Regions from separate parts of the Robertmurraya sp. FSL W8-0741 genome, predicted to be linked through region 2. Evidence: riboswitches for the same ligand, from Rfam matches in the RefSeq annotation. Region 2 holds a riboswitch; the other holds the start of a gene.
What was found. Region 2 has a riboswitch for S-adenosylmethionine ahead of metK (methionine adenosyltransferase). Riboswitches for the same ligand answer to the same signal wherever they lie in the genome.

Region 1: it holds a riboswitch for S-adenosylmethionine, as region 2 does, so the genes downstream of both, NST02_RS20955 (methionine ABC transporter ATP-binding protein) here and metK (methionine adenosyltransferase) in region 2, are expected to answer to the same signal.

Annotation. Positions count from the first base shown of each region.
Region 1 covers NZ_JBBOQG010000001.1:4,298,078-4,301,913, forward strand. The annotation lists gene NST02_RS20950 (BglG family transcription antiterminator) at 1-794, shown strand, start outside; SAM riboswitch class I at 989-1,093, shown strand; SAM riboswitch class I at 1,267-1,368, shown strand; gene NST02_RS20955 (methionine ABC transporter ATP-binding protein) at 1,523-2,554, shown strand; gene NST02_RS20960 (methionine ABC transporter permease) at 2,544-3,194, shown strand; gene NST02_RS20965 (MetQ/NlpA family ABC transporter substrate-binding protein) at 3,212-3,836, shown strand, end outside.
Region 2 covers NZ_JBBOQG010000001.1:1,561,044-1,564,879, forward strand. The annotation lists gene pckA (phosphoenolpyruvate carboxykinase (ATP)) at 1-1,020, opposite strand, end outside; gene NST02_RS07585 (thiol-disulfide oxidoreductase DCC family protein) at 1,235-1,618, shown strand; SAM riboswitch class I at 1,716-1,858, shown strand; gene metK (methionine adenosyltransferase) at 2,262-3,464, shown strand; gene NST02_RS07595 (hypothetical protein) at 3,572-3,836, opposite strand, start outside.

The DNA.
Region 1 (3,836 bases), 2.7 Mb from region 2:
ACGAGATTTCTTATATTGCTTTCCATATTGGCTCGTATTTTGAGAGAAGAAAAAAACTGGAGAAGAAAATTTTATGCGCAGTAATCAGTCCAAATTATTATGATATGCGCCTTCAACTCGTTCAAAAGCTTGAAAAAAGATTTCATGATTCTATAGAGATTATAAAAGTTTTATCTGATGCAAGTGAAATATCTTCACTTAAAGATATAGATTTAATTATCAGCACATTGCCATTAAAGGGCGAACAAACTCCATCTGTGTTTGTTCATCCCTACTTGATTGAGAAGGACTATGAATACATTCAACTCCAGGTTAATAAATTAAATGAGCAAAAAAAGAATCAAAAGGTTAAACAATATCTTGATTTATACTTTGATGAAGATTTGTTTATGAAAAATGTTTATCTTGAAAGCGATGAAGCTTATATTTCATTTATGTCAAAGCTTCTATATGAGAAAGGCTACGTAACAAAAGATTATGGACAATCTGTTCTGGAAAGAGAGCGCATGTCATCAACGGCGTTTAACAATAATGTTGCGGTCCCCCATTCCATGCATATGGATGCAATAAAAACTGGGATTTGCATGATTATTCTGGATCGACCGGTAAATTGGGGAAAAGAAAAAGTGCAAATCATCGTCATGATTTCGATTAATAAACAACAACGAGAATTATTCAGCCCTTTTTTCGAGGGAGTAATCAACATTTTGTCCGAATGGAAAAACGTCCACGAATTGATTAAAGCAAAAGATTATGATGATTTTATGGAAAGTATGATGAGACTTTTAAATTAATGTTTATGGCTTTGTTAAACAAAATGGTTGATTAAATAATTTTGGGCATATTCCGTGTGAAGCCAAAGTTTCACCACGAAATGTACTAAAATCAACACCGACATTTAACAGAGCCCAGCTTTTAAAAAAACATTTGACTTTCAAAGAAATATACGATAGATTAATAACCAAGTTAAAAAACCGAATAGAAACACTTCTTATCAAGAGAGGTTGAGGGACTGGCCCGATGACACCTCGGCAGCGGAATCTTATTGATTCTATGCCAAATCCAGCAAGCACCAGTGCTTGAAAGATGAGAAGAGGACGGACTTGTTTCGTAAACCTACCTCTTCTGTACTTTCAGAAGAGGTTTTTTCTTTGTATCTCATTTATTTTTCATTAAACAAAGCAACCTAAAAACGAGCATAATTATACACACTTACCATAGCATTCGTTTTTTAATTGCCTCATTATGAAAAACTAAATATCAAATTTCTTATCAAGAGAGGTTGAGGGACTGGCCCGATGACGCCTCGGCAGCGGAATCTTATCGATTCTATGCTAAATCCAGCAAGCAATGCTTGAAAGATAAGAAGAGCATCCAAGTTAATTTCCACATGGATATGTCCTCTTCTTTCTTCAAGAAGAGGGCTTTTTATTTTTACAAAAAGCGTGTGAATCCAAAGTTGCACATGCAATGAGCCAAAATCGATTTTTTAACAAAGTCATACGAAAAGGAGAGGGACATCATGATAGAATTTCAGAATTTGAGAAAAGTTTATAAAAGTAGTGGTCAACAGGTCACAGCATTAGACGGAATTAATTTAACCATCAGTAAAGGAGAGATATTTGGCGTCATCGGATTCAGTGGCGCAGGTAAAAGTTCGTTAATTCGCTGTGTGAACTTATTGGAACGCCCGACTTCAGGCAAGGTTATAATCGATGGACATGAACTCACCTCGCTGCCGGTAAAAAAAATTCGCGAGGTTAAGAAAAATATCGGAATGGTATTCCAGCACTTTAATCTCCTTAATTCAAAAACAGTCTTTGCCAATGTGGCGATGCCATTAACGCTTGCAAAAGTTGACAAAGCTCAAATCAAAAAACGAGTTCATGAATTACTTGAGTTTGTCGGATTGGCGGATAAAGCGGATTATCATCCAGATCAACTTTCAGGGGGACAAAAACAGCGGGTCGGAATTGCCCGTGCTCTAGCAACACAGCCCTCCATTCTTTTATGTGATGAGGCCACTTCTGCATTAGATCCGCAGACGACAAGCTCAATCCTACAACTTTTGAAAAAGATTAATCAAGAGTACAAGATTACCATTTTAATCATTACACACGAAATGTCAGTGATTCGTGAGATTTGTGACAAAGTCGCCGTTATCGAAGGTGGAAAAATTATTGAAGAAGGAAGTGTATTCGATGTCTTTTCTGCACCTAAAACGGCAACAGCACGTAATTTTGTCAGCACGGTGATGAATGACCAGCTTCCAGAGTCCATCAACAACTTAATTCAAAAACAAGCTGGTTCACAAAGGATTTTCCGCATTAACTTTGTCGGAACATCGGCCGGACAGCCTCTTCTTTCTGAAATTGCCAAGAAGTTCGATGTTCATCTCAACGTCCTTTTTGGAAATATTACCGAACTGCAAGGAGTCCCGTTCGGGAACCTCATAGTTGAATTCCAGGGAGAGGATAAAGAGGTTTTACGAGCATTGACATATATCAACGAGAAGAAAATCAGCATTAAGGAAGTGAGTGCATATGCTAGTTAATTCAGAACAGATTATCGAAGCATTAATTGAAACGATTCAAATGGTCGCCTTCTCCCTCTTGTTTTCAGTACTCCTCGGACTACCGCTTGGAATATTATTGGTTGTTACAAGAAAGGGGCACTTAATTGAAAATCTCGCCGTTTTTAATGTATTAAACGGAGTAATTAATATTTTCCGCTCTGTTCCCTTCATTATTTTATTAGTAGCGATGATTCCTGTAACGAGGTTCATCGTCGGGACATCGATTGGAACAACAGCAGCTATCGTCCCCCTCGTATTTTATGCAGGGCCTTATATTGCCAGATTAGTAGAAAATTCATTATTGGAAGTTGAACCGGGTGTAATTGAAGCAGCTGAAGCAATGGGTGCAACACCTTGGCAGATCATTACCAAATTTCTTTTACCGGAAGCATTAAGCTCCCTTGTTCTTGCTCTTACAATTGCCACAATCGGGCTCGTTGGTGCATCAGCGATGGCAGGTGCCGTCGGAGGTGGAGGGATCGGAGATTTAGCCATTACATATGGTTATCAACGTTTTGACACTATTACCATGTTCATTACAGTTGCAATATTAGTTGTCATCGTTCAAGGTCTACAATCATTCGGCAATTTTGCCGCAAAAAAAATTAGAAGAAGATAACTCAGGAGGAAAACAACATGAAAAAATTTTTATTATCGATCATATTGCTTACATTGGCAGTATTTGCAGTGGGATGTTCATCTGACAGCACGCAGGGAAAAGAAACTACTAAAGTAAAATTAGGAATTAGCGGGACAGATACGAGAATTTGGGACTTCATTTCTAAAAAAGCGGAGAAAGAAGGAATTGAAATCGAGCTTGTAAAATTCTCTGATTATGTCGCCCCAAATACCGCTCTTGCTGAAGGGGAATTAGATGTTAACGCGTTTCAAACCGTTGCCTATTTTGACGTTTTCATTGAAGAGCATGATCTTGACTTAGTCCCGATTGCAACAACTGTTTTAGCTCCAATGGGTATTTATTCTGAAAAGTACAAAGATGTTAACGACATTCCAGATGGTGCAAAAATCGCCATTCCCAATGATGCTTCCAACCAAGGACGCGCCTTACTTTTACTACAAGAAGCCGGGTTAATTGGGTTACCTGAAGATTTTGATCCAAACGGAAATCTCAATCAAGTGACAGACAATCCAAAAAATCTTGAACTCATTGAAGTCGTTCCAGCTCAGACTCCGAGAGCATTGCCTGATGTTGCAGCTTCATTAATCAACAACGGCATTGCGAAAGATGCAGGATTAGCTC
Region 2 (3,836 bases):
ATTCGGATGGCCGGCGATGCTCGGATCAACAATATTGTCAATAGCCTGAATTGGATAAGCCGCACGGGTGTTTTCCGTTAATGAGCCATCATCATAGTCAGCTACTCGAGTTTCTGGATTAAGAATGACATTTTCTAACACTGAACCGAACCGAATGGCTTCGAAAATTTGCGGTTCTTTTTTATAAGAAAGATTAATGCACTTTGCGTAACATCCACCCTCAATGTTAAAAACGCCATTTGCTGACCAGCCGTGTTCATCATCTCCAATGAGACGGCGATGCGGATCAGCGGATAAAGTTGTTTTGCCAGTACCAGAGAGGCCAAAAAATAAGGCGACGTCTCCTTCTTGCCCTACATTGGCAGAACAATGCATAGGCAAAATGCCGTTTTCAGGAAGTAAATAATTCATAATAGAAAAGATCGATTTTTTGATTTCACCTGCATATTCTGTTCCACCTATTAATACAGTTTTACGCTCAAATGATATAATAATAAAGGTTTCAGATTTTGTTCCGTCAACAGTCGGATTTGCTTTGAAATCTGGAGCTGAAATGACAGTAAATTGAGCTTGATGAGTGTCTAATTCATCTTTCGTTGGTCGAATAAATAATTGATGGGCAAATAGATTGTGCCAAGCGTATTCATTAATCACTTGAATCGGAAGCTGCGAATTTTTATCGGCACCAGCAAAGCCTTTAAAAACAAATACTTCATCCTTCTTTTTCAAATAATTAAGCACTTTTGTATAAAGAGAGTCAAACGAATCTTCGGAAATCGCCTGGTTGATCGGGCCCCAGTCAATTTTATCTTTTGAAGAACGTTCTTCCACGATGTATTTATCTTTAGGGGAACGTCCAGTATAGGTTCCAGTAGTAGCACATATGGCACCGGTAGAAGTAAGAACTCCTTCATTTCGACGCAAAACTTTTTCGACTAATTGGGGAACAGATAGCTGGATATGAACATTATTTTGTTGTAACAATTCATTTAGTTCATTAGAAAGGCTAACTGAATTCATCTGATGAATACCTTCTTTCAATATAGTTTAAAAATGTAATTCTCGAAAGCGATATCATAATACGATTAGTATAACACATTTATCTCATTAGTCTATACTAATTCGCGGAAAATGCCACTGAACAACTAAAAAGTTTCAATTGTTTAAGGAAAATTACTAGAGTGCTTTTTGCAAAACGATGATCATAATCTATTCAGTCTTCAACAGGAAGGGAATGGAAAAGTTGAAAATTGAGGCATTATATGATGGAAATTGTGCGTTATGCTTGAGAACAAAGACTATGTTACGAAAAATGGATTTATTTAAAAAAGTCACTTGGCTTTCTTTACAAGAGTTTGAGGAAATTCATAAGGATGGTAGATTTACAGCAAAGGATTTGAGAAGTGAGCTTCATATTCTTCTTCCAAATCAACGAGTGCTTAAGGGGTTTAAAGCTATAAGAAGACTTTTACTTATCAGCCCGTATACATTTATCGTTGCATGTATATTATATTTGCCTTTTCTGCATTTAATAGGAGATCCTATTTACAAGTGGATTGCCCGAAATCGGCATTTATTTTTCAAGCAAAAATGTGATGATGGAAGTTGCTCCTTATAGGGAGCATTCCTATGAAAAAGAAAAAAATAAAAGAATTATTCCATAGCTGTTGACACATATGCACTCGTTCGTTATGATCTACACTTGAACGGATACTCTCTTATCCCGAGTAGGTGGAGGGACAGGCCCTATGAAACCCAGCAACCGGTTATTATGTTCAAGATTCTGTTTGAATCCTTGAAAGTTTTGATAGCAATGGTGCTAACCTGAAGCAAGGATGAAGTCCTTGAACGATAAGAGTGAAAGGCGAGAATTGTTTACGTACTCCTTTCCTCTTCTTAGGAAAGGTTTTTTTGTGTTTAGTGCAAGAGGCTTATCATCCAACATAATTTAGCGTTTCTAAAAAAAGATCCTCTAGTTTGCCGGGTGATGACTGCAAGGAGAGCTCCTTAGAAATATAAGCTGCATTAAATTTGTGGTGAAGGCGCCTTGTACTTTTCAATATTGTAAACAATTGAATGAGTTTCAAGATGGCAGAACGATTATTCGTTCGCAGCATAATATGAAATGAGTTCTTCAACCCTTTTTATGGATTCTTGAAAATCATCATAAAAACTCCATGTTTATTTCATACTACATAGGGAATGAGTTCCGTATCAGCGTGGGGGTAAGCCCTCGTACTTATAGATGAGGAGGAAGTCAGATGTCAAGAAACGCGCGTTTGTTTACTTCTGAGTCAGTTACTGAAGGTCATCCAGATAAAATTTGTGACCAAATTTCTGACGCAATATTGGATGCGATCTTAGCAAAAGATGCTAATGCTCGTGTTGCTGCTGAAACTTCTGTCAATACAGGACTTGTTTTAGTGGCAGGAGAAATTACTACTTCTACATATGTAGATATTCCAAAGATTGTCCGTGAAACGATAAAAGAAATTGGATATAATCGTGCTAAATACGGATTTGATTCTGAAACTTGTGCAGTATTAACATCGATTGACGAACAATCTCCTGATATTGCTATGGGTGTTGATCAAGCTTTGGAAGCACGTGAAGGCAGTATGACGGATGAAGAAATTGAAGCAATTGGTGCAGGTGATCAGGGATTAATGTTTGGCTTTGCTTGTAATGAAACAAAGGAGCTTATGCCGCTTCCGATTTCACTTGCCCATAAACTATCTCGCCGTCTAACAGAAGTTCGGAAAGAAGAGATTCTTCCTTACCTTCGACCGGATGGAAAAACACAAGTGACCGTTGAATATGATAAAAACAACAAGCCGGTCCGCATTGATACCATTGTCATTTCCACACAGCACCATCCTGAAATTACCCTTGAACAAATTCAGCGCAATATTAAAGAGCATGTGATTAATCCAGTTGTTCCTAGTGAACTAATTGATGAGAATACAAAGTATTTTATCAATCCTACTGGACGATTTGTCATCGGGGGTCCTCAAGGGGATGCAGGCTTAACAGGTCGTAAAATTATTGTAGATACTTATGGTGGTTATGCTCGTCATGGCGGCGGTGCATTCTCTGGTAAAGATCCGACAAAAGTGGATCGCTCTGCAGCCTATGCTGCCCGTTACGTAGCGAAAAATATCGTTGCAGCGGGGCTAGCTGATAAGGTAGAAGTACAGCTAGCTTATGCGATTGGTGTCGCACAACCAGTGTCTATCGCTGTCGATACATTTGGAACAGGGAAAGTAGACGAAAATATTTTAGTAGAAGTGGTTCGCCATAACTTCGATTTACGTCCTGCAGGCATCATTAAGATGTTGGATTTACGCCGTCCGATTTACAAGCAAACAGCTGCTTACGGGCATTTTGGTCGTACAGACATCGATCTTCCGTGGGAGCGTACAGATAAAGCTGATGCTTTGCGTGAGCAGGCATTAAAGGGTTAAAAAGAGGGGACAGAATTCTCTTTAGTTCCTTTCAGACTGCAGACAAACTCGATAATCAAGTTTGTCTGTAGTTTTTTTAATCGCTCTGTCAAAGTTTAAAGCTGATATTACTCAATATAGTCAATTAACTTTGCAGGAACTTGTTCAAAAATATAAAGTTCAGGTTTATTAAAAGGTTTGTGCTTTAAATAGTCAGACAGAGTCATCATACTTTTCCAATACTGTTTCATTAACTCCTCCTTTGATGGTAATCCTTCAACAAGGAACCCGCTACCCCCATCATATCTATCTTCCAGATAAGCAAATAATTCACTTGATATATCGAAGTTAAAAACTAAGATCTTATCGCTAAACACTGGAAAACGATAATAG